Regions from separate parts of the Streptomyces violaceus genome, predicted to be linked through region 2. Evidence: riboswitches for the same ligand, from Rfam matches in the RefSeq annotation. Region 2 holds a riboswitch; the other holds the start of a gene.
What was found. A riboswitch is a leader RNA that binds a small molecule or an ion and turns the genes downstream of it on or off. The one in region 2 is predicted to bind cobalamin.
Positions count from the first base shown of each region.

Region 1: another riboswitch for cobalamin. It lies ahead of OG542_RS13300 (ribonucleoside-diphosphate reductase subunit alpha); the one in region 2 lies ahead of OG542_RS34505 (ABC transporter substrate-binding protein).

Region 1 covers NZ_CP107911.1:2,999,926-3,014,822, forward strand. Annotated here, with positions in the region: gene OG542_RS13265 (carbohydrate ABC transporter permease) at 1-259, opposite strand, end outside; gene OG542_RS13270 (carbohydrate ABC transporter permease) at 256-1,242, opposite strand; gene OG542_RS13275 (extracellular solute-binding protein) at 1,315-2,595, opposite strand; gene OG542_RS13280 (GntR family transcriptional regulator) at 2,910-3,674, shown strand; gene OG542_RS13285 (DUF3311 domain-containing protein) at 3,812-4,066, shown strand; gene mctP (monocarboxylate uptake permease MctP) at 4,063-5,691, shown strand; gene OG542_RS13295 (NACHT domain-containing protein) at 5,756-9,373, opposite strand; cobalamin riboswitch at 9,605-9,744, shown strand; gene OG542_RS13300 (ribonucleoside-diphosphate reductase subunit alpha) at 9,868-12,225, shown strand; gene OG542_RS13305 (ribonucleotide-diphosphate reductase subunit beta) at 12,225-13,250, shown strand; gene OG542_RS13310 (hypothetical protein) at 13,163-13,414, opposite strand; gene OG542_RS13315 (GlxA family transcriptional regulator) at 13,508-14,470, shown strand; gene OG542_RS13320 (bifunctional albaflavenone monooxygenase/terpene synthase) at 14,484-14,897, opposite strand, start outside.
Region 2 covers NZ_CP107911.1:7,643,567-7,658,463, reverse strand. Annotated here, with positions in the region: gene OG542_RS34545 (SDR family NAD(P)-dependent oxidoreductase) at 1-129, shown strand, start outside; gene OG542_RS34540 (MarR family winged helix-turn-helix transcriptional regulator) at 180-752, opposite strand; gene OG542_RS34535 (MFS transporter) at 846-2,441, shown strand; gene OG542_RS34530 (YigZ family protein) at 2,551-3,177, opposite strand; partial or broken gene OG542_RS34525 (SixA phosphatase family protein) at 3,226-3,767, opposite strand; gene OG542_RS34520 (hypothetical protein) at 3,764-4,528, opposite strand; gene OG542_RS34515 (ABC transporter ATP-binding protein) at 4,602-5,414, opposite strand; gene OG542_RS34510 (FecCD family ABC transporter permease) at 5,411-6,424, opposite strand; gene OG542_RS34505 (ABC transporter substrate-binding protein) at 6,421-7,437, opposite strand; cobalamin riboswitch at 7,508-7,697, opposite strand; gene OG542_RS34500 (CoA-binding protein) at 7,779-8,186, shown strand; gene OG542_RS34495 (4-hydroxybenzoate 3-monooxygenase) at 8,223-9,446, shown strand; partial or broken gene OG542_RS34490 (transcriptional regulator) at 9,466-9,576, opposite strand; gene OG542_RS34485 (cation diffusion facilitator family transporter) at 9,639-10,667, shown strand; gene OG542_RS34480 (YbaK/EbsC family protein) at 10,669-11,226, opposite strand; gene OG542_RS34475 (XRE family transcriptional regulator) at 11,268-11,840, opposite strand; gene OG542_RS34470 (DMT family transporter) at 11,938-12,795, shown strand; gene OG542_RS34465 (acyltransferase) at 12,798-13,595, opposite strand; gene OG542_RS34460 (gamma carbonic anhydrase family protein) at 13,708-14,235, shown strand; gene OG542_RS34455 (DedA family protein) at 14,252-14,878, opposite strand.

The DNA of each region.
Region 1 (14,897 bases), 4.6 Mb from region 2:
CGACGACCGCCAGCGACACCACCAGGCTGCGGCCCACCGGGCCCCAGAAGTCGGCGATGTCCAGCGCCCGGCCGAAGTTGGCGAAGGTGATGCCGGTGGGCAGCAGGCTCGGGTCCGGGTCGATGGCGTCCTTTGCGGGCTTGAACGCCGTGTTGAGCATCCAGTAGAGCGGGAAGCCGGCGACGAGGAAGACCAGGAGGCCGAGGAGGTTCCAGCCGAGCCGCGACTTGCGGCGGCCGGCTCCGGCGAGCGTGCTCATTCGACCTCTCCGATCTTCAGCATCTGCCGCATGTAGACGGCGACCACGCCGAGCAGCAGCAGGACGGTGATCAGCGCGATGGCCGAGCCCTGCGCGTAGTCGTTGACCACGAACGCCCGGTCGTAGGAGTAGGTGTTGAGGACCTGGAACTCCGGCTCCGGGTGGCCGTTGCGCATGACGAACACCTGCGGGAAGACGCCCATGTCCCAGATGACCGACAGGGTCGTGAGCATCACGATGATCGGCTTGAGGACGGGCAGGGTGACGTAGCGGAAGACGCCCCAGGAGCCGGCGCCGTCCAGGCGGGCCGCCTCCTCCAGTTCCTTCGGGACCTGGGTGAGACCGGCGCTGAGTGTGATCACCACGAACGGCACGGCTCCCCACACCACCAGCAGCATGATCACGGCCAGGCCCTCGGGCCCACTGGCGAACCAGTTGTGGCCGATCATGTCGACGCCGGGCAGCTTGCTGAGCAGCGCGTTGAGGACGCCGTAGTCCGAGTCGAAGAGCCATTTGAAGACCGTGGTCGCCACGATCACCGGCATGCCCCAGCTCGCCACCAGCACGATGTTGATGAGCACCTTCAGCCAGCCGGAGACTCGCTGCAGCAGCAGGGCGAGCGCCATGCCGATCACCATCGTGAAGACGACGGCCCCGGCCGCGAAGAGGACGGTGCGCACGACGACGGCCCAGAACTCGCCGTCGCCCAGCACCTTGGCGAAGTTGTCGAACCCGACCGACTCGGCCGGCTGGAAGCCCCACAGCTGGGACTGCCCGAACTTCTGGAAGGACAGGGTGACCAGCCGGGCCAGCGGATAGCCCATGACCAGGGCGAGGATCAGCAGGCAGGGCGCGAGCAGCAGCCAGGGGGCCGTGGCCCCGCCCGACGGCCGCTTCACCCGTGGCGGTTCATCGGCAGGGGGTGGCGGTGCCTGCCGCGGTGGCGGCACCTTGGCAGGGGTGGTGGTGTCTGCGGCACTCATCGCGCGCTCCTCGGCGGTCCCTCAGGTCTTGACGACGGCGGGGCTCCGCCGACAGGGAGCCCCGCCCGAAGGTCACTTGGTGTTGATGACCTTGTCGATCGCGGCGTCCGCGTCCTTGGCGGCGGCTTCGACCGACTTCTTGCCGGTGCCGATGCTCTGCAGCATGGTCTGCAGGATCTGCGCCTTCTCGACCTGGCCCCAGCCGGGGGCCATCGGGACGAACCAGTTGGACTCGGCCGCGGTGGCGGGGACAGCCGTCGCCGGGTCGTTCTTCAGCGTCGCGAGGTCGATCTTGTTGTTGGGAAGGTTGCCCTTGGCCATCAGGCCCTTCTGCCCGGAGGAGCCGGTGTACGCGTTGATCCACTCGGCGGCCAGGTCCTGCGCGTCGGACTTCACCGGCACCGCCAGGTCGCTGCCGCCCAGGAAGACGGGCATGTTCTTGCCGGACGGGCCGGGCATCACGAAGTTCTCGAGCTTGCCCTTGAGCTTGCCGGTCTTGTCGTTCTTCGGGTCCTCGGCGGTCGCGCCCTCCCAGGCGGCGGCGAAGATCATGGCGGACTTGCCCTGGCCGTAGACGATGTAGCGGTCGGACTCGTCCTTGGTCTTGTCGCCGTGCATGTAGGAGTCGACGACGTTCTTGAACTCCGTCAGGCCCTTGAGGGACTCGGGCGAGGAGAGAGAGGCCTTCCACTGGCCACCCGACTCGGTGGCGATGGCGCCGCCGGCGTCGTAGACGAAGGACATGGCCGCGTACCAGTCGCGGGTGGGCTGGTACCAGGCGTTGAACTTGCCGCCCTGCTTCTTCTGGATCTTGTCCAGGGCGGCGGTCAGCTCCTTGTACGTCTTCGGGGGCGTCTTCACACCGACCGAAGCCGCGATGTCCTTGCGCCAGTTGGCGACACGGCCGCCGGCGTAGTACGGGACGCCGTAGGTCTTGTCCTCGTAGGTCACCGAGGCCTTGAGGCCGTCCAGCCAGGCGTCGGAGTTGTCGAACTTCGCCGGGTCCAGGGGAGCGAAGGCGCCCTTGACCATGTAGCCGAGCATCTCGGTGTTGCCCATCTCGACCACGTCGGGGGCCTTGTCGGTGGCGAGCACGGCGTCGAGCTTGGCGTTCTTGTCGGGCCAGCCGTAGTACTCGTGGTTGATCTTGAGGCCGGGGTGCTTCTTCTGCACCGCGGCGTCGGCGGCCTTCACGAGCTGCGGCCAGTTGTTCTGGGCGTCGACGGTGAGCCAGACCGTCAGCTCCTTGGCGTCCGCGCCGCCCTTGTCCGCACCACCGCCCTCGCCCCCACACGCCGCGATGGAGACCATCATTCCCGCGATACCGATCGCGAATATCAGCTTGCGCTTCACGCCACCCTCCTCAGGGATGCCCACAACCCCCCTGGCTCCTCGCGGTGAACGTGGGGCCGGGCCTGGACCATTGGTGTAGACCAGTAGGGAGGAGCTTGGCTTGGACCAGAAGGCCTGTCAAGAGTCCCGATAAGGCTCTGACCAGCCGTTATGCGACCTACATATGCAGGAACCTTTAAGTAATAAGCCAGCGAAAAGCCGACTGCGCACGCCATACTTCGGGTAGACCACTGGATGTGGTGGACTAGACCAAAAGCGGTGCCGACGGTATACAAGTGGGATCGTGTCGGCGGACCGAGCCGGGAAGGCGGAGCATGAGCACCGACGTCAGCAGTGCTGAGAACGAGAGCGGGGCGCCCGTCCGTACCGCACGCGTGCCCAAGTACTACCGCCTGAAGAAGCACCTGCTCGATATGACGGACACGCAGGCGCCCGGCACGCCGGTACCGCCCGAGCGCACGCTGGCCGCGGAGTTCGACACCTCGCGCACGACGGTGCGCCAGGCGCTGCAGGAGCTGGTCGTCGAGGGCCGTCTGGAGCGCATCCAGGGCAAGGGCACGTTCGTCGCCAAGCCGAAGGTCTCCCAGGCGCTGCAACTGACCTCGTACACAGAGGACATGCGCGCCCAGGGCCTCGAACCCACGTCGCAGCTGCTGGACATCGGCTACATCACCGCCGACGACCGCCTCGCCGGCCTGCTCGACATCGCGCCCGGCGGACGCGTGCTGCGCATCGAGCGGCTGCGCATGGCCAACGGTGAGCCGATGGCCATCGAGACCACGCATCTGTCCGCCAAGCGCTTCCCGGCGCTGCGGCGGTCGCTGGTGAAGTACACGTCCCTGTACACCGCGCTCGCCGAGGTCTACGACGTCCATCTCGCGGAGGCCGAGGAGACCATCGAGACATCGCTGGCCACCCCGCGCGAGGCCGGCCTGCTCGGCACGGACGTCGGCCTGCCGATGCTGATGCTGTCCCGGCACTCGCTGGACCGGGAGGGGCAGCCGGTGGAGTGGGTGCGGTCGGTGTACCGGGGGGATCGGTACAAGTTCGTGGCGCGACTGAAGCGGCCTGTCGAGTAGCGCACGCCGCGGACCGCTGGTGAGCCCGGGTTTCTATTGGGTACCGCATTGCGGACGAGGGGTTCCGCTCTCGCCGCACCCTGACCTAGATTGCCTGCGCATTACACAGGTGATCACTGAGGGGACGGAGCCGCCTGATGTCGCAAGCCCCAGAAGCCAGTAGAGGACCGGTGGTGACGCCGGTGCGCGTCGTCATCGCCCTCTGCCTCACAGCGCCCTTCGTGGCCATGCTGTGGGTCGGCTCCTACGCCAAGACCGACCCGGCCTTCATCGGCATCCCGTTCTTCTACTGGTACCAGATGGCGTGGGTGCTCATCTCCACCGCGCTGACGATGACCGCCTACAAGCTGTGGCAGCGTGACCAGCGCGCCCGTCGGGGAGGTACGCGGTGAAGGACGGCGTGAACGGCGTCGCACTCGCCGTCTTCATCTTCTTCTTCCTGCTCGTCACGGCCATGGGCTTCCTGGCCTCGCGGTGGCGCAAGGCCGAGAACGAGAACAGCCTCGACGAGTGGGGCCTGGGCGGCCGGTCGTTCGGCACCTGGGTCACCTGGTTCCTGCTCGGCGGCGACCTGTACACGGCGTACACCTTCGTGGCCGTACCGGCGGCGATCTACGCGGCGGGCGCGGCCGGCTTCTTCGCGGTGCCGTACACGATCCTGGTCTACCCGCTGATCTTCACCTTCCTCCCCCGCCTGTGGTCGGTCTCCCACAAGCACGGGTACGTGACGACCTCCGACTTCGTGCGCGGCCGCTTCGGCTCGAAGGGCCTGTCGCTGGCCGTGGCCGTCACCGGCATCCTCGCGACCATGCCGTACATCGCGCTCCAGCTCGTCGGCATCCAGGCCGTGCTGGACGTGATGGGCGTCGGCGGCGGCGAGGACACCAACTGGTTCATCAAGGACCTGCCACTGCTGATCGCGTTCGGCGTACTGGCGGCCTACACGTACTCGTCGGGCCTGCGTGCCCCGGCGCTGATCGCCTTCGTCAAGGACACCCTGATCTACATCGTCATCGCGGTGGCGATCATCTACATCCCGATCAAGCTGGGCGGCTTCGACGAGATCTTCGCCAAGGCGGGCGACGCGTACAGCCAGACCAACCCGGCGACGGGCGCGCCGCGTGGTGCGCTGGTGCCGCCGGAGGCGGGGCAGTGGACGTACGCCACGCTGGCGCTCGGCTCGGCGCTCGCGCTGTTCATGTACCCGCACTCGATCACGGCGACGCTGTCCTCGCGCAGCCGTGAGGTGATCCGCCGCAACACCACGATCCTGCCGCTGTACTCGCTGATGCTGGGCCTGCTCGCGCTGCTCGGCTTCATGGCGATCGCGGCCGGGATCAAGGTGCAGAACGGGCAGCTGGCGATCCCGCAGCTGTTCGAGACGATGTTCCCGGACTGGTTCGCGGGCGTGGCCTTCGCCGCGATCGGCATCGGAGCGCTCGTGCCCGCCGCCATCATGTCCATCGCGGCCGCGAACCTCTTCACCCGCAACATCTACAAGGACTTCATCAAGCCCGACGCCACACCGGCGCAGGAGACCAAGGTATCCAAGCTGGTCTCCCTGCTGGTGAAGGTGGGCGCGCTGGCCTTCGTCCTCACCATGGACAAGACCGTCGCCATCAACTTCCAGCTGCTCGGCGGCATCTGGATCCTGCAGACCTTCCCGGCCCTGGTCGGCGGCCTGTTCACTCGCTGGTTCCACCGCTGGGCGCTGCTCGCGGGCTGGGCGGTCGGCATGGTCTACGGCACGGCCGCCGCGTACGGGGTCGCCTCGCCGACCCAGAAGCACTTCGGCGGCTCCTCGAAGGAGATCCCCGGCATCGGCGAGATCGGCTACATCGGCCTCACGGCGTTCGTCCTGAACGTGGTGGTGACGGTGGTCCTCACCTTCGTCCTGAAGGCCCTCAAGGCCCCCGACGGCATCGACGAGACCAAGCCGGAGGACTACACGGCCGACGCGGGCGACCCGGGGGTCCAGGTGGAGCTGCCGCCGGCCACGGCGGGCACCTCGCACTGATCCCGGCGCAGGACGGGCCGTCGGGAGAGCACCCGGCGGCCCGTTGGCGTGTCCGGCCGCCGCCCTAGTCGCGGGTGCGTGCGGCCATCGCATGCCAGAAGCGGTCCAGCTCACGGACGCGCATGCTCACCCAAGGTGGCGTCTTCCGGCGCAACAGCCTGGGGAACCAGCGGCGCAGGCGTCCGGGCAGCAGGGCCTGCTGCTGGCGGCAGAACGGCTCCCGGATCTCTCCCCGGGGCACACAGCCATGGGGAGGGTACGGGCAGAGCTGGAACTTGCAGTCGGGCAGACATGCGGTGCCGGGTGCGGGCGGGGTCGCGGTACCGACCCGCGCGCCGGGTTGCAGCGGCTCGCGGTTCGTGCAGAGGCACGGCGGGAGAGGCATGCCGGACTGCTCCGCGCGGGCCATGCGCTCCTCGACCTCGTCGGGGTTTCCGTCCCGGTCGATGAGGTTCAGCATCACCAGCACGTCGGCGACGAGGCGTTGGGCCCGCCCGTCGAGAGTGCTCCAGCCGACCGAGGGCGGAATCCACAGGTTGTGCTTGCGGTAGGCGCCGGAGTGGTCCGCACGGGAACCGATGTTGTCGGCGACGCCCTTCTCGTCGATCCAGAGGAAACGCTCGGGCTGTCCGGTCTCCAGGGCGAGGGCCACCAGATCGCCCGCCTCGGCGACGAACGGGTGCAGCAGCCGCCGCGGCGAGTCGCCGTTCGCACCGGGCGGGCCGGGCGGTGCGTTCACCGTGCCGGCCATCGCCAGCCAGCGCCGCACGGTCTGCACGGCGGTGGAACCACCGATCGTCAGGAGCGGCTCGCGCGATGCGTGGTGATCGTCGCTCGGCCCTGCCGTGTCGCCGTCCCGGTCATGGTGGCCGAGCCGGTCCGGAAGCCTCCACAGGCACAGCGCCTGAAGCAGGCTGAGCTGCGAGTACCAGCACCGGGTCTGCTGCAGTACGGTCTCCGCCTGCCGGATCAGGTCCACGCTTCTGCCGGTATCCGTGTTCGGATGACGCTGGCGCCGGTTGGCCGCGTACTTGAAACCCTGGGCCAGCGCCGCCTCCAGGGCGAGCGGCATATCGGGGGCGCCGTCCGTGTGGGCCGGGTCGAGGTGCAGCAGCCATTTGGTGAGGCGCTCCCGGGCCTCACCACGGTGGGAGTCGTCGACCGACCCCAGCAACATGGGCAGCATCCAGGCCCGCATCACGAACTCACGCAGCAGTTCGACCCGTTGGTTCTCGTACCGCTGGTTGAGTTCCTCCCGCTCGATCTGCAGCCGATCGATGGCCTCGAAGGACGCGGCAGGCGAGGACGCACGGGCGGATCTGGCCTGCCCCATTCTCGAGGTCCACGCTTCGAATTCCCTCGTGTTCTCGGCTTTCATTTCGAGGATCTTGGCGTTGTACTCCCCTATGGGGTCACTGTTGAGACCGACCCGCTCACGGATCACGGCGAACGCCTCGTTGCCGCCGCTGCCGAACTCCTGGGCGACGGCCAGGCGGATGGAGTACGAGGGCTCAGCGATGCCCAGCTCGAAGATCTTCTCGTACATCGCCGTGGTGTCGATCTTCTTGGAAGCCACCCGCGAAGCCGCGCCCAGTTGCTTGAGCAGCCTCAGTTTCGCATCCTCGAGAGTGCGCTGATCTCCCTGGATGCCCGACCAGTCGGCCGCCACCCTCCCGACGATGTCGCCCAGCCGTCCGGGGTCGGCTTCCACACTCTCGACTTCGAGGGCAGCGGCGTAGAGGTCGAGGGTCTTCGGGTCGTCCGGTCGGTGCTGCGCGGCCTCACAGAGCCGCTCGGAGAGGGCGCGCCCACGCACGGGGCTGCTCAGCGACAGCTCATCCTTCCCCTCCTGGAACCCGGCCCCGACGCCGCCGACTCGGGGCGAACGTCTCCCCACCCTCCCCCGGGACATGAACACGACCGCGACCAGCAACTCACGGCCGGGGCCGGGCGACTGCAGCGCCTGCGCGATCAGCTCGCCGACGTCGGCCTCCTCCATGCGGCTCAGCAGACGGAAGCCGAAGTAGGCCTGCAGGATGCTGTGCGGGAAGCGCGCCTTCGTCTCGGAGCTCTCCAACAGCCCGAGCTTGTCCGCGTTGCCCACCAGACGGGCGAGCACAGCGTGACATTGCGCCATGTTCCCCTTCTGCAGCCGCCTCGCCTCCTCGTCGCCGAGCCTGGCGCGGAGCGCGGCCCAGATCTGTTCCCGGTGCCACTCGGAGAAGGCGTTCCCGTGGCTGCCGTACCCGTCGGTGCCGCGCGCCCTGGTCCACAAGTGGCCTGCCTCGGCCCCGACGTATCGCACTCTGCCGGGCTGGACGTCCGGGCCGAGCAACTCGGCGAAGTCCACTTCCAGCTTGTCCTGAAGCAGTCCCACGCAGGCCAGAGCGGAGACCACCGCAAGGGTGTCCCGGCGCTCCTGCGGGGTCAGCGCGACGTCCTCACACAGTCGGCCCTCGTGCAAGGCACGGCCCCAGGTGTCCAACAGCCACAACCGAAGCGTGCTCCGGTCCCGGCTGCGTGTGTTCAGACGCTTCGGGTCGTCGGTCGGACGGTCCCGTTCCAGGGCGCCGTGCCGGTGCAGTTCACGGGCGATCTGCAGGTAGACGGGCGATTCGGTCACCTCCGCCGTCTCCACGATCCAGTCCACACGGCGCTCGTCCGTCCCCGGTACGGAGGCTTTGACGAATTGCAGCGCCTCCTCCTCGCTCAGCGGTTCCAGCTCCACGATCGCGGCGGGCGTGCTGTCCAGAGGACTGTGCGGCCGGGAGGCGATGACCACCGGTAGCCGCTCCTCATAAGCGCGTTCGATGGCACAGCGGATGATGTTGTCCCGGTTCTGCTGAACACCGCCGTCGAGGAGAGCCTCTTCGAGTCCGTCGGCGATGACGACCAGCTTGTCGTCGGCAAGCAGTTGCTGCCAGACCCGATCGGTCTTGGTGCGGGCCAGAATGCCCTGCGGCGCCACCTCGGCGAAACGCTGCCTGGCCATGCGCTCGAAGTTCAGATCGGTCCCGCCGTCGGCGTCCCGCAGCCGGATCGGCACGGGCACGGCACGCTCCTGGGCCAGTAGTTCGGTGAGCCGCACGAGGACGGCGGTCTTCCCCGTGCCGACACCGCCCACGAGCAGATAGGGCCGACGAGTGCTGCGCTGCCTCAGCCGTTGGGCGATGACCTGCGCGAGCTCCTCGCGACCCACGATCTCGGTGGAGTCCTGCCCGGCCGTGAGCACGAGCTTGTGCGGGTCCTTGCGCGCCTTCACGAGGTATCGCCGTTTGTTCCAGCTGTACCACCAGAACATGAAGAGCGCGGCGGCGACCGAAGCGGTGAGGACCGGACCGATGAAACGGAGCAGGGCGTCGAGCCCCGGCTCCTGCTGCCATCTCTCGACCGTGGTCGTCTGGTCGCTGACCAGCATGTGTACGCCGGCCCCGATCCAGCCGAAGACCACGAGGGCGCCGACCGCCCAGACCATCCGGAGCACGTTGGTGTAGGAGAACCACCTGCGCCACTTCCTGGGCCGGGTGGTGCCGCGGCGGGCCTCAAGACGGATGGTCAGGCTGTGCCAGTGGCCGAGGACGACGCGGCTGGTCCGTCTCGCCGCCCGCCGCAGATCCAGCGTGGCCATCGGCGCGTTGTGCGGCCGCTCCTTGCCCGGTGTGCGACGGACGACCCTCGTCATGGTGAGTACTCCCTCCGAGGGCGAGCTGGTTCCCAGTGCGGAGGACCGCGGACGTCGGCACCTACTTCCATGGAAGCACTCCCGACACGCCCCGCAACCCGGTGGCGAAGCGTGAGGAACGCCGCCGTACCCCCCGGGCCCCTTGGTGAACTCTCCTCACCTACCAGTTGACGCTCCGAAACCCGCGCGACACAACATCTGGGGGTGCCACCGGAACCCGGCACAAGATGTATGCTCGTGCTCGCTGTCGCCGCAGGGGAATCCGGTGCGAATCCGGAACTGTCCCGCAACGGTGTACTTGTGCATGTCTGTTCCCAGAAACGTCATGCACGGGAGTCAGTCCGAGGACCTGCCGACAGCGCACCCGGCCGTCCGGCCGGGGTGCCCTGACGTCCGGGCCTCGTGGAATGGGCCGGTGGACGCGACGCCGCGTGCGCTCGTGTGCTGCCCCCTGCCCTGTGCGAGGCCCCTTGCCGAGCGAGGGAGAGCCCCACGTGACCATCGCGCCAGCCGAACCGGTCTCAGCCGCCGAAGAAGAGCATGACGGTCCCGGTGCCGCGCTGCTGCGGACCCTGACCGAGCTGACCGCCGATCTCCCCGACGCCGACCCCGGCCGGGTCGCCGCCGCCGCGCTGCGCGGCCGGTCCGCGCGGGCGGACGAGACGGAGCTGCGCGAGCTCGCGACGGAGTCGGCCGCCGGCCTCATCTCCGAGGACCCCGCCTACTCCCGGCTGGCCGCGCGCCTGCTGACGATCGGCATCCGCGAGGAGGCCGCCTCCCAGGGCGTCACGTCCTTCACCGAGTCCGTCGCGGTCGGCCACCGAGAGGGCCTGATCGCCGACCGGACCGCCGAGTTCGTGCGCCTGCACGCCACCCGGCTCGACGCGCTGATCGACCGGGCCGCCGACGACCGCTTCGGCTACTTCGGCCTGCGGACCCTGCACAGCCGCTACCTGCTCCGCCACCCGATCACCCGCAAGGTCGTCGAGACGCCCCAGCACTTCATGCTGCGCGTCGCCGCCGGCCTCGCCGAGGACGACACGGCACAGTCCGTCGACGAGGTCGCCGCCCTCTACGGGCTCATGAGCCGCCTCGACTACCTCCCCTCCTCCCCCACCCTCTTCAACTCCGGCACCCGGCACCCCCAGATGTCGTCCTGCTACCTCCTCGATTCCCCCAAGGACGAGCTGGACTCGATCTACGACCGGTACCACCAGGTGGCGCGCCTGTCGAAGCACGCGGGCGGCATCGGGCTGTCGTACTCCCGTATCCGTGCTCGTGGTTCGCTGATCCGCGGCACCAACGGCCACTCCAACGGCATCGTCCCGTTCCTGAAGACCCTCGACGCCTCGGTCGCCGCCGTGAACCAGGGCGGCCGCCGCAAGGGTGCGGCCGCGGTCTATCTGGAGACCTGGCACTCCGACATCGAGGAGTTCCTGGAGCTGCGCGACAACACCGGCGAGGACGCCCGCCGTACGCACAACCTGAACCTCGCGCACTGGGTGCCGGACGAGTTCATGCGGCGGGTGAACGCCGACGCGCAGTGGTCGCTGTTCTCCCCCTCGGACGTGCCCGAGCTGGTCGACCTGTGGGGCGAGGAGTTCGACGCCGCGTACCGGGCGGCCGAGGCGAAGGGCCTGGCGAAGAAGACCCTGCCCGCCCGCGAGCTGTACGGCCGCATGATGCGCGCCCTCGCGCAGACCGGCAACGGCTGGATGACCTTCAAGGACGCCGCCAACCGCACCGCCAACCAGACGGCCGAGCCGGGCCACGTCGTCCACTCCTCCAACCTCTGCACGGAGATCCTGGAGGTCACCAGCGACGGGGAGACGGCGGTCTGCAACCTGGGGTCGGTCAACCTGGGTTCCTTTGTCGATACATCGACCAGCGACCTCGACTGGGAGCGGCTGGACGAGACCGTCCGTACGGCCGTCACGTTCCTCGACCGGGTCGTGGACATCAACTTCTACCCGACGGAGCAGGCGGGCCGCTCCAACGCCCGGTGGCGTCCGGTCGGCCTCGGGGCCATGGGCCTGCAGGACGTCTTCTTCAAGCTGCGCCTGCCCTTCGACTCGCCCGAGGCCAAGGCGCTCTCCACCCGCATCGCCGAGCGCGTCATGCTCGCCGCGTACGAGGCCTCCGCCGACCTCGCCGAGCGCAACGGCCCGCTGCCGGCCTGGGAGAAGACCCGTACGGCCCGGGGCGTGCTGCACCCCGACCACTACGACGTGGAGCTGACCTGGCCCGAGCGCTGGGCGGCCCTGCGCGAGCGCATCGCCGGGACCGGCATGCGCAACTCCCTGCTCCTCGCCATCGCGCCCACGGCCACCATCGCCTCCATCGCGGGCGTGTACGAGTGCATCGAGCCGCAGGTGTCCAACCTGTTCAAGCGCGAGACGCTGTCGGGTGAGTTCCTCCAGGTCAACTCCTACCTGGTGGACGAGCTGAAGCGGCTCGGCGTGTGGGACGCCCGCAGCCGGGAGGCGCTGCGCGAGGCGAACGGCTCGGTGCAGGAGTTCGCCTGGATCCCCGAGGACGTACGGGCGCTCTACCGCACGGCGTGGGAGGTCCCGCAGCGCGGCCTGATCGACATGGCGGCGGCCAGGACTCCGTTCCTGGACCAGTCCCAGTCCCTGAACCTGTTCCTGGAGACGCCGACCATCGGCAAGCTCTCCTCGATGTACGCGTACGCCTGGAAGGCCGGGCTGAAGACGACGTACTACCTGCGCTCGCGCCCGGCGACCCGCATCGCCCGCGCGGCACAGGCCACTGTCCCCGTGCAGGCCACCCCGGATCCCGAAGCGGTCGCCTGCTCCCTGGAAAACCCCGAGTCCTGCGAGGCCTGCCAGTAATGAGCACCCAGAACCTTCTCGACCCCGGCTTCGAGCTCACCCTGCGCCCCATGCGCTACCCGGACTTCTACGAGCGCTACCGGGACGCCATCAAGAACACCTGGACCGTGGAGGAGGTCGACCTCCACTCGGACGTCGCCGACCTCGCCAAGCTGTCCCCGGCGGAGCAGCACCTGATCGGCCGGCTGGTCGCGTTCTTCGCCACCGGCGACTCGATCGTCGCGAACAACCTGGTGCTGACGCTGTACAAGCACATCAACTCCCCCGAGGCGCGGCTGTATCTGAGCCGGCAGCTGTTCGAGGAGGCCGTCCACGTCCAGTTCTACCTGACGCTCCTCGACACCTATCTCCCCGACCCGGAGGACCGCGCCGCCGCCTTCGACGCGGTGGAGAACATCCCCTCCATCCGCGAGAAGGCCGGGTTCTGCTTCAAGTGGATGGCTGCATTTGATGGAACAGAGGGGGTGGACAAGCTCGACCGGCTGGAGACCCAGGCCGACCGCCGCCGTTTCCTGCTGAACCTGATCTGCTTCGCCGCGTGCATCGAGGGCCTGTTCTTCTACGGTGCCTTCGCCTACGTCTACTGGTTCCGCAGCCGGGGCCTGCTGCACGGCCTGGCCACCGGCACCAACTGGGTGTTCCGTGACGAGACGATGCACATGTCCTTCGCCTTCGACGTGGTCGACACCGTCCGCAAGGAGGAGCCGGAGCTGTTCGACGACCAGCTCGAGCAGCAGGTCACGGACATGCTGCGGGAGGCCGTCGAGGCCGAGCTGCAGTTCGCGCGCGACCTGTGCGGTGACGGCCTCCCGGGCATGAACACCGAGTCGATGCGGCAGTACCTGGAGTGCGTCGCCGACCAGCGGCTCACCCGGCTCGGCTTCGCTCCGGTGTACGGCTCCGAGAACCCCTTCTCCTTCATGGAGCTCCAGGGGGTTCAGGAGCTGACAAACTTCTTCGAGCGGCGGCCCTCGGCGTACCAGGTGGCGGTGGAGGGCACCGTCGACCTGGACGAGGACTTCTGAGCCCACTCGCTCTCCCGGGCCTCCTGGGCCTCCTGGGCCTCCCAGATCTGACGGTCGACGCGCCTGTCGCGCACGATGCCGATCACTGACGGGAGGACCAGGAGGACCAGCGTCCCCAGTACGAAGATCATGGCGATGAGTGTCTGTACCTGGTTCGTTTCCATGGACACCACTGTCGCGCCGATGACTCCTTACCGTCAGTGGCAGTACTGCCGTGGACCCTCGAATTACTGCCACGGGCGAGGCACACTGGAGACATGCTCCAGAACGTGGCCGTCGTTCTGCTCGACGGCGTGAACCCCTTCGAACTCGGTGTGGTGTGCGAGGTCTTCGGCACCGACCGCAGTGACGACGGCCTGCCGGTCTACGATTTCGCGGTCGCCTCGGCCGAGGGCCCGTCGCTGCGCATGAACTCGGGCGTCTCGGTACAGGTCGAGCACGGCTTGGAGCGGCTGGAGACGGCCGATCTGATCGCGGTGCCGGCCGGGCACGGCTACGCGTCCCGTGAGTTCCCGCCGGAGCTGCTGGACGCCCTGCGGCGCGGGGTCGCCCGCGACGCCCGGGTGCTCAGCGTCTGCTCCGGCGCCTTCGTGCTGGCCGCTGCCGGGCTGCTGGACGACCGCCGCTGCGCCGTGCACTGGAAGCACGCGCGGGCCCTCGCCCGGCAGTACCCCCGGGCGGTCGTGGAGCCGGACGTGCTCTACGTCGACGAGGACCCGGTGATCACCTCCGCCGGCACGGCCGCGGGGATCGACGCCTGCCTCCACCTGGTGCGCAAGGAGCAGGGCACCGAGGTCGCCAACAAGATCGCCCGGCGGATGGTGGTGCCGCCGCACCGTGACGGGGGCCAGGCCCAGTACATCGAGCGCCCGCTGCCGCACTCCGAGGGCGACACGATCGGCGACGTGCTGGCGTGGATGGAACGCCACCTCGACGAAGAGGTCACCGTCGAGCAGTTGGCCGCCCACGCCCACATGTCCCCGCGCACGTTCGCCCGCCGCTTCCAGCAGGAGACCGGGACGACTCCCTACCGCTGGGTCCTGCGCCAGCGGGTGCTGCTGGCCCAGCGGCTGCTGGAGGCGACGGACGAGACGATGGACGCGATCGCCGGCCGAACGGGGTTCGGCAACGCGGCCACACTGCGCCACCACTTCGTCCGGTCGGTCGGGACCACGCCGAACGCCTACCGGCGCACGTTCAGGGGCCCCGAAGCGGCCTGACGATCACCGCCTGTCACCTCGGCACCGGCCGCAGCAGCAGCTCGTGCGGCCGGAGCGTGATGCCGACGCGCGTGCCGTCGTTCGAACCGGCCACCTGCTCGAAGCGGTACCTGGAGGCCAGCGCCGCCGTGATCAGCGTCAGCTGGGCCATCGAGAAGTGGTCGCTCGGGCACTTGCGGTTGCCGACGCTGAACGGGCTCATGGCGTGCTTCGGGATGTCCTTGACCCGGTCCGGCAGCCAGCGATCGGGGTCGAACTCCAGGTTCCGCTCGTACGACTTCGCGTCGCGCTGGATCGCGTACGGGCTGTATACGATGTCCGCCCCGGCCGGAATCCGGTATCCGCCGAGTTCCGTGTCCCGTACCGCCCGGCGCGTCAGAATCCAGACGGCGGGGCGCAAACGCAGGGCCTCGACGACGACATTGTT
Region 2 (14,897 bases):
CGGCTGGTCGATCCGCGGGAGGTCGCCGAGGTGATCGCCTTCCTGCTCTCGGACCGGGCACGGGGCGTCAACGGCGCGAACATCCCGGTGGACGGCGGCCAGAACGCGCCGAGCGCCTACGGCTACTGAGCCGGTCCCGGCCGGGAACAGGGCGATGTTCCCGGCCGGGGCAGCCGGGCTCAGCCGTCCAGGCCCTCGTGCCCCACATGGGAAACACCCTGCACGTTGAGCTGATCCTGCACATCGTCGAGCAGTTCACGCAGCAGTTCGGCAAGCTCTTCGCGCCGCGGGCCCAGGCGTTCCAGGAGCTGTGTCTCCCGGGCGAGCACCCGGTCCACGGTGCGCTCGACCAGCTCGTGGCCCGCCGGAGTCAGTTCGACCAGGACGGCGCGGCTGCGGCCGGGGGCGGGGCGGCGGGTGACCAGGTCGTCGCGCTCGGCGCGCGCGACCCGCTGCGAGATGGCCCCCGCGGTGACCAGGGAGTGCACCGCCAGGTCCCGGGTGCTCATGGTGTAGGGCTTCCCGCTGCGGCGCAGCACGCTGAGCAGGTCCAGGGTGGCCGGGTCGACCCCCGCCTCGGCGAGCACCCTCCGGCGGTCGTCGCCGAAGTGCTTGGCGAGCTGCCAGATCCTCGTGACCACGCCGATGGAACCCACCGGGGTCTGGGGCCGCTCTCGGCTCCAGGCAGCCGCGATGGCGTCCGCCGGGTCTTCTCCCGCCGGCCGGCGATCGCTTTCCTCTGATGCCCTCATGAGCTCACCCTCCACACTGACCTGCTACATTTAGATCTGAATTTAGCACTAAACATGCGCGCTTCGGCGCACCCTTCGAAACCGAGTGGTGATATGCGCACGCAGACACGGAAAGCGAGTCCGAAGGCCGGGGCAGAGGCCGGGGCCGCCACCGCGACCGGCCCTCCCCGGGCCACCGGGCGGGACTGGGCGGGACTCACCGTGGTCCTGCTCGCGATGTTCATGAGCCAGATCGACATGTTCATCGTGAACGTCGCGGCTCCGGGGATCCAGGCGGACCTGAACGCCGGGTTCGGCCAGCTCCAGTTCGTCATCGACGGTTACGTGATCGCCTACGCAGCGGGCATGGTAACCGGCGGCCGGCTCGGCGACCGGATCGGCCGCAAACGCACCTTCCAGTACGGGGTGGCCACCTTCACCCTGACCTCCCTGCTGTGCGCGCTCGCGCCCAGCCCGGGCACCCTGATCGCCGCCCGGGTGCTCCAGGGCCTGTCGGCCGCGGTGATGACACCGCAGGTGCTCTCCCTCATCCGGGCCGTCTTCGTGCACGAGCGCGACCGGGCCCGAGCGGTCGGGGCCTACGGTGCCTCCATCGGCGCGGGCGTCATCGCCGGCCTCGTCGGCGGCGGCCTGCTGCTCGACCTCGACGTCGCCGGTCTGGGCTGGCGCATGATCTTCCTGATCAACGTGCCGATCGGCGCGGCGATCCTGTGCGCGGCCGTGCCCGCCGTCACCGAGAGCCGCAGCGCCGATCTGCCGCGGCTCGACATCATCGGCGCCGTCTTCACCGCCGTGCTGCTGCCGCTCGTGCTCATCCCGCTGATCCTCGGCGGTGAGCACGGCTGGCCCTGGTGGACGTACGGCTGCTTCGCTCTCGGCGCGGCCGGCGCCGTGGCGTTCCTGCGCTGGGAGCGCCGGACGGAGGACCGGGGCAACGACCCGCTGCTGCCGAGCCGGCTGCTGCGGGCCAAGGGCTTCCCGCTGAGCATGGGCACCGTGCTGCTGTTCTTCTCCGGCAACGCCGGGCTGTTCCTGGTCCTCACGTACCACCTCCAGTCGGGCCTCCGGCTGACGCCGCTGGCCGCGAGCATGGTCTTCGTACCGCTCGGCCTCGGCTTCATCGTGGCCTCGGCGGCCTGCCGCAGGCTCGCCGCCCGGTTCGGCATCGGGGTGTCGGTGGCGGGCGGCCTCGTCATGGCGGTCTCGCTCGCGGCCGTACCCGCCGTCACCGGCCTGGACGGCACCAGCCAGGCGGTCGGGCTCGCCGCGGTGATGGGGGTCTCCGGATTCGGGCAGGGTCTGGTCGTCGCCCCCTTGGTGGACACCGTCCTCTCCCGGGTCCACCCGGACGACGCCGGCGCCGGATCGGGTGTGCTGAACACCGTCACCCAGGCGGGCATGGCCTTCGGTGTAGCGGTCATCGGGGCCCTGTACCGCGGCTTCCTGGGTACCAATCCACAGGCGCCGGGTCCCGACACCGGCATGGCCGACTTCGCGGAGGCCTTCCACCTCACCGCGTACGTCCTCGCGGCCCTCGCCGTCGGCACCGCGCTGCTCGCCGTACGGCTGGGCCGCGTCCCCGCCGGCGCGCGACCCGCGGCGGGTGCGCATGCCGAAGGCGTCCAGGGCCCGGCCGGCCGATCCGCCGTACGCCCGGACACGGCCACCGGCGCCGATACGGACCGCTGACCTCCGTCCGCGGCAGGCGGCCGGCGTCCGACGCCGCGCCTTCTCGGCCGGTCCGGCCGAGAAGGCGCGGCGCGGGCTGGTGCGCAACGGCCTCGGTGGTGACCGCGCGTCAGGCGTCGCCGTACGCCTCCCCGCCCGGTTCGAACCCGGCCGTCCCGGCGGTCGTGTCGGCGAGCCAGGACCGGAAGGCGTCCACATCGGCGTCCGGGAGGGCGAGTTCGATCGTGACCGCCTCGCCGTAGCGCACGTCCCGTACCTCGCGGCCGGTGGTGCGCAGGTCGTTCTCCAGCTTGCCCGCCCGCTGGTGGTCCACGGTGACGGTGGCCAGGCGAAACCTGCGGCGAGTGCGCGAGCCGAGCGCGTCCAGGGCCTCGCCGACCGCTCCGCCGTACGCCCGGATGAGGCCGCCGGCGCCGAGCTTGACGCCGCCGTAATAGCGGGTGACGACGGCGACGACGTACCGCATGTCGCGGCGCAGCAGCATCTGGAGCATGGGGACGCCGGCGGTGCCGCCGGGTTCGCCGTCGTCGCTCGCCTTCTGGACCGAGGCGTCGGCGCCGATGACATAGGCCCAGCAGTTGTGGCTGGCGGCGGCGTGCTCCTTGCGGACCGTGGCGATGAAGTCCTGGGCCTCCTGCTCGGTGGCCGCCGGGGCGAGGGCGCACAGGAAGCGGGAGCGGTTGACCTCGGTCTCGTGCACGCCCGCGCGGGCGACCGTGCGGTATTCGTCCTGCATCCGGCCAGCCTATGCGGGCGCCCGGGAGCGGGCCGGACCGGTCCGCGGCTACTTCTTCGCGCCCCGGGGCACGATCACGGACGTGAGCAGCGCGGTGCCGGGGGTGAGGGACCGCCAGGTCGTGCCGCGCCAGGACAGAACGGCGATAGCCGAGGTGGGGACTTCGTACCGACCCGCTCCAGGGTGTCGTCGAGCCCGTCGGCGGCGAGCGCCAGGACCAGTTCCTCCAGGCCGGGGTTGTGCCCGATCAGCAGCAGTGTCTCCACCTCTGCCGGTACCTCGTGCACGACGGCGAGCAGGCCGGAGGGACCCGCTGCGTACAGTCGCCGGTCGTGGCGGACCGGCGGGGGCGTGCCCCACTGGCCGGCGGCCAGGTCCCAGGTCCCGCGCGCGCGAACGGCCGTGGAGCACAACGCGAGGTCCGGCAGCCAGTCGGCCTCGGCCAGCGCGCGCCCGGCCGCGGGGGCGTCCCGGCGGCCGCGCGGGGCGAGGGGGCGTTCGTGGTCGGCGACGTCCACGGGCCAGGCGGACTTGGCGTGCCGCAGGACGACCAGGCGCCGCAGTGGGCCGGCTCCGGCGCGCTCGATCATGACGGGGATCCCAGGTCGTGGGTGAGGTCGAGGCCGAGGAGCCGGTCGGCGTACGCGTACGTCTCGAAGCGCGCGCCGTCGGGCAGCTCCGGCTCGGTCTCGACATGGTGCAGGACGTCCAGTACCCGGGGCAGGTCCAGGTCGTCCTCCCAGGCGTCGCGCAACCGTCGGCGCACCTCGTCGGGGACGGGCCGCGAGGGCAGCCGGGCCCAACCGGCGACCGCGCCGCGCCACCGGGCGAGGGTGACCCGGGCCTCCTCGAACGCCGCCGCCTCCAGCCGGGCGGGGGCCCTGTGATGCCGGGCGAGCAGGGCGAGACGCAGGACACCGGGGTCGATGTCGTCCCGCGTGTCCAAGTCTTCGGAATGTGCGGGGGCGACATCGATCCGCACGCCGTCAGTCGCCGCGCCGCCCTCGACCGCGACATGGATGACCTGGGCCTCGCCCAGCCCCGCGCTCACGTCGGGGCTGTCCTCGAAGGGCCGGATGCCGAGCGCCGCGGCGCTCGCGCGCAGCTCCGCTTGCTGTCGCCCGCCGGTCAGCAGCGCCCACACCGGTGTGCCGCCGAACTCCAGGGCCCGGACGAGCAGGTCCGCGACGAGCAGCACCCGCAGGCTCGTCATGTCGAAGCCGGGCGCGTGCACCTCGACACGGGTCAGGCCCCGGCGGGCCGGGGCGGCGTCGACCGGCTCGCCGCTACGGGCGTCGATGATGCGCAGCACGAGGCGAGCGTAGGCGGGTGGGCGGGCACACGCAGGCATGTTCGGCATTTTCAGGCCACCGTGGCGGGAAGCACCCCACCAATGGCGTGCAAGGGACCAGGGTCGGCAGGTCTCAGGCCAACGTGCCCAGGAAACGAACGTGGGGCCGCTGTTCGGGCCCTTCGCGGCTGACGGCGGCCCGCACCCCGTACACCTCCGCGATGAGCTCTTCGGTGAGGACGTCGCCCGGAGCACCGCCCGCCACGACCGTCCCCCCGCACAGGACGACGACCCGGTCGCAGTACATCGCCGCGAGGTTCAGGTCGTGCAGCGCGACGACGGTGGTGACCGGCAGGCCGGTGACCAGGCCGAGCAGATCCAGTTGGTGGTGGATGTCGAGGTGGTTGGTCGGCTCGTCCAGGAGGAGTTCCCGGGGTTCCTGCGCGAGCGCGCGGGCGATCTGCACCCGCTGGCGTTCGCCGCCCGAGAGGGTGTGCCAGGGCTGGCCGGCACGGGCGGCGAGGCCGGTGCGCTCCAGGGCGGCGCGTATCGCCCGCTCATCGTCCGCAGAGGCGGGTGTCCAGGCGCGGCGGTGCGGGACGCGGCCCAGCCGTACGACGTCCACAACCGTCAACTCGACCTGTGTGTCGGCCTGTTGCTCGACCATGGCGAGGCGGCGGGCGACGGTACGGCGGGGCAGGTCGCCCAGCGGGGTGCCGTCGAGGGTGACGACTCCGGCGGTCGGCGTGAGCAGCCCGGCCAGCAGCCGCAGCAGCGTGGACTTGCCGGAGCCGTTGGGACCGAGGACGCCGACGGTGGAGCCGGGTTCGGGCGCGAGGACGACCCCGTCGAGGATGAGACGCCCGTCGGCACGACGGCTGACCCGGTCGGCCCGGATCCCGGCCCGCACCGGCGCTTGCGTCTCACGGGCGTGTGTCTCGGTCACCGCACCCTCCGCGTCCGGTAGAGCACCGCCACGAACGCCGGCACCCCGATCAGCGAGGTCACGACCCCCACCGGCACCTCCTGCGGATCCAGGACCGTACGGGCCAGGGTGTCGACCCAGACCAGGAACACCGCACCGGCGAGGGCGGTGACCGGCAGCAGCCGGGCGTGCCCGGGTCCGGTCAGGGCCCGGGCGGCGTGCGGCAGGACCAGCCCGACGAAGCCGATCGCCCCGGCCGAGCTGACCAGCGCGGCCGTGAGCAGGGCGGTGACGCACAGCAGCACCAGGCGGGTGCGGGCCACGGACACCCCGAGCGCGGCCGCCGCGTCCTGCCCGAAGGCGAAGGCGTCGAGGGTACGGACGTACGACAGGCACACCACCAGCGCCACGGCCAGGACGGTGAAGCACAGCCACACGTCGGTCCAGCCGGCCCCGCCGAGCGAGCCCAGGAGCCAGAACAGCACGCCCCGGGTCGTCTCGGCGTCGGCGGCGGTCAGCACGACGAAGGAGGTGAGCGCGGAGAACAGCTGCATGGCGGCCACGCCCGCGAGGACGACCCGGTCGGTGGTGTCGCCGAGGGTGTGGCTCAGCAGCAGGACCAGCGCGAAGGAGACCAGGGCACCGAGGAACGCGCCCGCGGACACCGGGACGACACCGCCGCCCACGCCCAGCACGACGATGACGACCGCGCCCGTGGAGGCACCCGAGGACACCCCGAGCACGAACGGATCGGCGAGCGGATTGCGCAGCAGCGACTGCATCACCGCCCCGCACACGGCCAGTCCCGCCCCGCACACGGCCGCGAGCAGGGTGCGCGGCAGCCGCAGCTGCCAGACGATCCCGTCCCGGATCGGCGTCAGGTCGGAGCTGCCTAGCCCGATGTGCGCCGCGACGACGGACCACACGTCCCCGACCCGGATGTCGGCCGGTCCGATGGTGATCGCCAGGGCCATGGAGACCACCAGCAGCAAGGCGCCCGCGACACCGAGCGCCGGTCCGCGGACGGTCACTTCACGAGCCCGAACTCACGCAGTCCGGCCGCGACCTTCTCCACGCCCTCGACCGTGCGGATCGTCGGGTTCATGGCCTGCCCGCTGAGCAGCACGTACCGCTTGTGCCTGACGGCGTCCATGTTCTTGGTGACCGGGTTGGACTCCAGAAAGGCGATCTTCTTGGCGGCGGACTCGGCGGTCTGCGAGTCGCGGGTCAGGTCGCCGATGACGAGGACATCGGGGTTGCGGTCGGCGACCGTCTCCCAGTTGACCTGCGGCCACTCCTCGTGTGTGTCGTCGAAGGCGTTCTTCGCGCCGAGGGCACGGGTCATGATGCCGGGCGCCCCGCAGCAGCCGGCCATGTAGGGCGACTCGGAGTTGGCGAACCAGTACAGAAGGGAGACGCCGGAGGCGTCGACGCCCCGCGTGGCCTTCTTCATCCGCTGCTGGAGGGAGGCCACGAGCTTGTCGCCGCGGTCCTTCACTCCGAACACGGTCGCGAGGTCCCGCACCTCGCCGTAGACGGCCTCAATGCCCAGCGCCTTGTCGCGCTTGCCGTCGCCGCCCCCCGAGTTGTCCTTGCCGGCGCAGTCGGACGGGGAGACGTACGTGGGCACGCCGAGCTTCTCGAACTGGTCGCGGGTGGCGACGCCGCCCGTGCCGAGGGTGGAGACGAAGGACGCGGCGACGAAATCGGGGTCGGAGTCCAGGACCCGTTCGAAGGAGGGGTTGTTCTCGGCGATGCGCGGCACCTTCGCGTTGGCCTTCTCCAGCCCCTTCATCACGGGGTCGGTCCAGGTGGCCGTGCCGGCCATGCGGTCGGCGAGGCCGAGGGAGAGCAGGATCTCGGTGGTGCCCTGGTTGAGGGAGACGGCGTGCCGGGGCGCCTTGTCGACTCGGACCTTCCGGCCGCAGTTGTCGAGTGCGGCGGCCGCCTCGGCCGTCGGGGCCTTCGAGCCCCCGCAGCCGGTCAGGAGCAGGGAACAGGCCGCGAGCAGAACGGCGGCACGGGCGGGTCGGGCGAGGGGCAAGGAAACCAGTCCTCAGGCGTCGAGGGCCCGATCGCGGAGCCCGGTCGTACGGTGCTCCCCCGCCGCCGGCCGGCCGCGGAGGCCGCCAGCAGGTCTTCGGACTCGGGTTCACCCGGTGCGAGGCGCCTTCCCGTACGGCACACGAGCCGTTCAGTGGCAGAGGCCCCGCCCGTCCCCCTCACCGCTGCGCGTCAGTTCCGGATTCGCACCGGATTCCCTGACCCACGTACATGGGTTCGACTGGCCTCGGCAAGCTATCACGGAGGGCGTCGGGGAATGACCGCGCACCCTGCGTCGTTGCCCGGACAGCAGCTCTTCCGCGACTCCCGAGGAGGCCGCCGGTGTACGGCGACGACGCAACGGTCCGCAGGATCCTCACCGAGCTCGGCGACACCTGGGCCGTGGTGGGCCTGTCGTCGAACCGGCAGCGCGCGGCGTACGGCGTAGCCGCGGTGCTCCAGCGGTACGGCAAGCGCGTCGTGCCCGTGCACCCCAAGGCGGAGACCGTGCACGGCGAGCAGGGGTACGCGAGTCTGGCGGACGTCCCCTTCGACGTGGACGTCGTGGACGTGTTCGTGAACAGCGACCTCGCCGGAGCGGTCGCGGAGGAGGCGGTCGCGAAGGGCGCCGGGGCGGTGTGGTTCCAGCTCGGCGTCATCGACGAGACGGCGTACGACCGCACCCGGGCCGCGGGCCTGGAGATGGTGATGGACCGCTGCCCGGCGATCGAGATCCCGCGGCTCGGGTGACGGTCACGACCGGCGGGCCCGCTCCATAATGAGCGCATGACCCACGCCTCCCCGCCCGCGGACGCAGGCTCCCCTCGACGTTTCCCGGTCGTCGTCGTGGGCGCCGGACCCGCCGGGCTGACCATCGGCAACATCCTGCGGGCCGCCTCCGTGGACTGCCTGGTGCTGGAGACCGAGACCCGGGAGTTCATCGAACAGCGGCCCCGGGCCGGGGTCATCGAGGAGTGGGCCGTACGCGGCCTGGAGAAGCGGGGCCTCGCCCGGAACCTGCTGGACCGCGCGGAGCTGCACACCGCGTGCGAGTTCCGCTTCGACGGGGAGCGATACCGGTTCCACTACGGCGAGATGACGGGCAGTCATCACTTCGTCTACCCGCAGCCGTTGCTGGTGACGGACCTGGTGCGCGAGTACGCCGACATGCGGGGCGGAGAGATCCGCTTCGGGGTCCGGGACGTGGAGCTGCACGACCTCGACACCGACCGGCCCTCCGTGTCGTACACCTGCCCGGAGACGGGCGAACAGCGGGTGGTGCACTGCGACTTCGTGGCCGGCTGCGACGGGGCGCGCGGGGTGACGCGGGCCTCGCTGCCGCCGGAACAGGTCAAGGTCGCACGGCACGACTACGGCATCGGCTGGCTGGCACTGCTCGCCGAGGCCCCGCCGTCGGCCGACTGCGTGCTGTTCGGCTGTCACGAGAACGGCTTCGCGGGCCAGATGCCCCGCAGCCCGGAGGTGACCCGCTACTACCTCCAGTGCCCGCCGGGCGACGACCCGGAGAACTGGCCGCACGAGCGCGTCTGGTCGGAGCTCCAGCAGCGCCTCGGGGCCGCCGGTGTGCCGCCGCTGACGGAGGGGCGGCTGATCGAGAAGCGTGTGCTGGACATGCACGACTACGTGGTCGAGCCGATGGTGCACGGCCGGCTCCACCTCGCGGGCGACGCGGCCCATCTGGTCGCCCCCATCGCCGCCAAGGGCATGAACCTCGCCCTGCACGACGCCTTCCTGCTCGGTGACGCCCTGGTGGCCCACCTGACCACGGGTGACGACAGCGGTCTGGCCGGCTATGCGCAGGCGTGTCTGCGGCGCGTGTGGGACTACCAGGAGTTCTCGCAGTGGCTGTCCGAGGTGTACCACGGCACGGCGGCGGGCGACCCGTTCCGTGCGGGCACCACGCTCGCCCGGCTGCGCCGCCTGTTCACCTCGCCCGCCGCGGCCGCGGCCTTCGCCGAGCAATATCTGGGGACGGCCGCGCGGTACTGATTCAGCGGCAGGGCGAGCCGGTCCGGTCCCCCAGGAGGGCGAGGAGTTCGGCGGCGAGCGCGAACCGTTCCTCGCCGGGGCTGCGCGGATGCGCATCGTGCGCAGGTGACAGGTGCATGCGTGCGCTCATACGCACATAATGGCCCTGTGGGCGTGCGCACGTCCACTCCCGCGCACCGGAAGGGGACCCCAGTGAGCGACCGGCACGAGCACACCCACCCTCACCATCACCGTCACAGCCTGCGCCACCGGCTGTCCCACCTCCTCACCCCTCACTCTCACGAGACGGCCGACAAGGTCGACTCCGCCCTGGAGTCCTCGGCCCGCGGGATGCGGGCGCTCTGGGTCTCGCTCGCGGTGCTCGGTGTGACGGCCCTGGCCCAGGCGCTCGTGGTGGCCGTCTCCGGCTCGGTGGCGCTGCTCGGGGACACCGTGCACAACACCGCGGACGCGCTGACCGCCGTGCCGCTCGGCATCGCCTTCGTGCTGGGCCGGCGCGCGGCCACCCGCCGCTTCACCTACGGCTACGGGCGGGCCGAGGACCTGGCGGGTCTCGTGATCGTGCTGACGATCGCCGCGTCCGCGGCCTTCGCGGGGTGGACCGCGATCGACCGCCTCCTCGACCCGCGCCCGGTCCAGCACGTCCCGGCGGTCGCCGTGGCGGCCCTGGTCGGGTTCGCGGGCAACGAGTGGGTGGCCCGCTACCGCATCCGGGTCGGACGCGCGATCGGCTCGGCCGCGCTGGTCGCCGACGGACTGCACGCCCGCACCGACGGCTTCACCTCACTGGCCGTGCTGCTGGGTGCCGGCGGCTCGGCCCTGGGATGGCAACTGGCGGACCCGATCGTGGGGTTGGCGATCACGGCGGCGATCGCGCTGGTGCTGCGGGACGCGGCGCGGGAGGTGTTCCGGCGGGTGATGGACGCGGTCGACCCGGCCCTGGTGGACCGGGCCGAGCAGGCGCTGACCGAGGTCCCCGGGGTGTGCGGGGTGGGCGAACTGCGGCTGCGCTGGATCGGGCACCGGCTGCGCGCCGAGGTCGCGGTCGTGGTGGACGGCGACGCGACGGTACGCGAGGCGCACCGGATCGCCGTCGACGCCGAGCACGCGCTGCTGCACGCCGTGCCCCGCCTCACCGCCGCCCTGGTCCACGCCGACCCGGAACCGGCCCCGGGCGAGGCCGACCCGCACCTGGCACTGGCCCACCACACGGCGGCGTAGGTCAGGAGACCCCGAGCCCCTCCAGCACCACGGCCCCCGGCAGTTCCGCGAACGCCTTGCCCGGGACCAGCAGCTTGCCGCGCCGCCGGCCGCTGCCGACCAGCACGTACGGCAGGTCGACGACGGCCGCGTCCACCAGCACGGGCCAGCCGTCCGGCAGTCCGAGCGGGGTGATGCCGCCGTACTCCATGCCGGTCTCGCCGGTCGCCGTGTCCATACCGGCGAACGAGGCCTTGCGGGCGCCGAGCCGACGGCGCACGACGCCGTTCACGTCGACCCGGGTGGTGGACAGCACGACGCACGCGGCGAGCGTGGTCTCGCCGGCGCGTTTGCCCGTCACCACCACGCAGTTCGCGGACCGCTCCAGCAGGTCCCGGCCGTAGTGCTCCACGAAGACGGCGGTGTCGGCCCACCGCGGGTCGGTATCGACGTACAGGATCTGGTCGGCGGGGACGCTGCCCGGCCAGTGGCGTACGGCGTCGGCGACCGGGCCGGTGAGTTCGTCGAGGCAGGCGGGGGCCGGACGGGCGTCGTCGAAGTGTCCGATGGGTGCGCGCATGACCGCACGCTAACAACAGCGGACCGCCTCCATCGGGCGTCTCAGGACACGGGCGGCACCGAGACGGCCATGACCATCTCCATGGGCGCGTCCCCGGTGTTGCCGTAGGTGTGCGGGACGTTGGCCTCGAAGTGGACGCTCGAGCCCGCGGGCACGCGGTGCTCCACTCCGTCGACGGTGAGCGTCAGTTCCCCCGCCGTGACGTGGAGCAGTTCGGTCGTGCCGGCGGGGTGCGGGTCGGACGGGCTGCTCTCGCCCGGCATGAGCCGCCAGTCCCACATCTCCAGCGGGCCGGGCGCCTCGGTGCCCGCGAGCAGCCGGTTGTAGCTGCCGGCGTCGGTGTGCCACAGCCGTACGGCCTGCTCTGCCGGGACGATGTGGACGTTCGGGCCCTTCTCGTAGTCGAGCAGGGTGGTGATGCTGACGCCGAGGGCGTCGCCGATCTTGACGACGGTGCCGAGGCTGGGGTTGGTGCGGGCCTGCTCGATCTGGATGAGCATGCCGCGGCTGACGCCCGCCCGGGCGGCGAGCACGTCCAGGGTGAAGCCGCGCACCGCGCGCCAGTGCTTGACGCTGCGCGCCAGGGACTGGGTCAGCAGCTCGAGGTCCGACACATTCCGTCCAATATTTTGTATGACACAGTGCAGTCGAGTGCACTATGGTGTGGTTGACCTGATCGTTCACTGAACTGTACTGCGAGGCCTCCGTACCATGACAGCGCTCTTCGCCCTGGCCACCAGCCTGCTGTGGGGGCTGGCCGACTTCGGTGGCGGACTGCTGACCCGGCGCACGCCCGCGCTGACGGTGGTCGTGGTCTCGCAGTCGATCGCGGTGGTCGTGCTCGGTGCGGTCGTGGTGGCGACCGGCGGCTGGAGCGAGGCGGGGCCGCAGCTGTGGTTCGCCGTGGCGGCCGGACTCGTCGGGCCGGTGGCGATGCTCGCCTTCTACAAGGCGCTCGCGCTGGGCCCGATGGGCGTGGTCTCACCGCTGGGCTCGATCGGCGTGGCCGTGCCGGTCGGAGTGGGCCTGGTGCTGGGCGAGCGCCCCGGCCTGCTCCAGTTCGTCGGCATCCTGGTCGCCGTCGCCGGTGTCTGCCTCGCCGGCGGCCCCCAGTTCCGGGGCGCCCCCGTGCAGCGCCAGGCCATCGCCCTGACCCTCCTCGCGGCGTTCGGCTTCGGCGCGGTGATGGCCCTGATCGCCGAGGCGTCGACCACGCTCACGGGGCTGTTCCTCGCGCTGTTCGTGCAGCGGGTGACGAACGTGACCGCCGGAGGACTGGCGCTGCTGGTGTCGGTGCGGCGCGGATCGCCGGCCCTCCCGGCAGACGGCTTTCCGTGGCGCTCGCTGCCCGCGCTCGCCTTCGTCGGCCTCGCGGACGTCGCCGCGAACGGCACCTACTCGATCGCCGCGCAGCACGGCCCGGTCACCGTCGCCGCCGTACTCGCCTCCCTCTACCCGGTGGTGACCGCCGTGGCCGCGCGAGGGGTTCTCCGGGAACGGTTGCGGGCTGTGCAGGCCGCGGGCGCGGGGCTGGCCCTGGTGGGGACGGTCCTCCTGGCATCGGGCTGAGGTCAGGAGCCCGGCTCCAGCTCCGCGAGGCCGGCCGCCGCCTCCTCGTCCAGCTCCGCCAGCCGGGCCGCCGTTTCCTCGTCCAGGTCCGACAGCGCGCGCAGCTGCTCGGGCGTGACACCGTCCGGTATCGGTACCGGCGGCGGGGTGCGCAGCGGTGGCTGCCAGCCGTCGGCGGGGGTCCAGCGCCGTACGACGCGGGCCGGTGCCCCCGCCACCACGGCGTGGTCGGGCACCGCGCCCCGGACGACCGCGCCCGCGGCCACCACCACGTTCCGCCCGATCCGGGCGCCCGGCAGGATCACCGCGCCCGTGCCGATCCAGCAGCCGGGCCCGATCTCCACCGGCTCCATCCGCGGCCACTGCTTGCCGATGGGCTCGTGCGGATCGTCGTAGGAGTGGTTCGTGGACGTGACGTACACATACGGACCGAAGTAGCAGTCGCTGCCGATGATGACCGTCGTGTCCGCGATGACATGGCTGCCGCGGCCCAGGACGACGCCGTCGCCGAGGCGCAGGATCGGGTCGGGGCCGAGATCGAGGTCGGGCATCAGGCCCGCCGTGAGGGTGACCTGCTCGCCGATGATGCAGTGGGCGCCGACATGGATCCAGGGTTCGCCGAAGACGGTGCCGAGCGGGAAGGCGAGCCTGGTACCGGTTCCCATCGCGCCGAAGCGGTAGCGCCCGGGGTGCTCGGCCGTGACGGAGCCGGTGCGCTGCACCCAGGCCCAGCCCGCGTGGACGGCGCGCTGCGCGAGGCCCCGCCGCCAGGATGAGAACGTGTTCTTGCGCTTCGGCACGAAGTCACGGTACTCAGCGGCAGCTCACCCCGCGGCGTCGGAGGCCTGTGATCTTCACCCCACCGGGTGTCGTACGGTTTGCGCGTTGTCTACGACGTTTCTGGAGGCGGGCATGGCACAGCGGGCGATGATCACGGGGATCGGCGGCAGGGAGCCGCAGGTCGATCCGGAGGCGTTCGTGGCGCCGACGGCTTCGGTGATCGGGGGCGTGACGCTGAGTGCGGGGGCGAGCGTCTGGTACGGGGCCGTGCTCCGCGGTGACGTCGAGGCGATCTCGGTCGGTGCGAGCAGCAACGTCCAGGACAACTGCACGCTCCATGCCGACCCGGGTTTTCCCGTGACGGTGGGTGAGCGGGTGTCCATCGGGCACAACGCCGTGGTGCACGGGGCGACCGTCGAGGACGACTGTCTGATCGGTATGGGGGCGACCGTGCTGAACGGGGCCGTGATCGGGGCCAGGTCTCTTGTCGCCGCGCAGGCGCTGGTGCCGCAGGGGATGGTCGTGCCGCCCGGGTCACTGGTGGCGGGGGTTCCCGCGAAGGTCCGGCGGGAGCTGACCGAGGAAGAGCGGCAGGGGGTCACCCTCAACGGCACGATGTACGCCGAGTTGGCGAAGGCACATCGTGAGGTGCACGCGTAGGAAAGCGAAGGGCTTTCTACTCCGCGGCAGCCGTCACGGGCTGGGCCTTCTTCGCCTTGCGCTTGATCACCAGCATGGACGTGACGCCGACGAGGACCGCCGCCACCAGGCCCAGCCACGAGAAGCGCTTCAGCCAGGACTCGGCGACGATGCCGACGTAGTAGATGACCGCTGTCGTACCGCCGGCCCAGAGGATGCCGCCGAGGACGTTGGCGATGGCGAACTTCCAGTACGGCATGCGGAGCACGCCGGCGAGGGGGCCCGCGAAGATGCGGAGGAGGGCGACGAAGCGGCCGAAGAAGACGGCCCACATGCCCCACTTCTCGAAGGAGCGCTCGGCGGTGGCGATATGGCCCTCGCTGAAGTGCTTGGGGAACTTCTTGCCCAGCCAGGCCAGCAGGGGTCGGCCGCCCTTGCGGCCGATGGCGTAGCCGATGGAGTCACCGATAATCGCGCCGGCCGTGGCGCAGGCACCGAGGACGACGGGGTCGATGTCACCGTGCTGGGAGGCGAGCAGCGCGGAGGAGACCAGGATGATCTCGCCCGGCAACGGGATGCCCAGGCTTTCCAGGCCGATGACCACTCCCACCAGTGCATAGACGGCCACGGCGGGTACGGTTTCGAGCCACTCCTGGACGTGCAACGCGGGTTCCTTCCCTGAG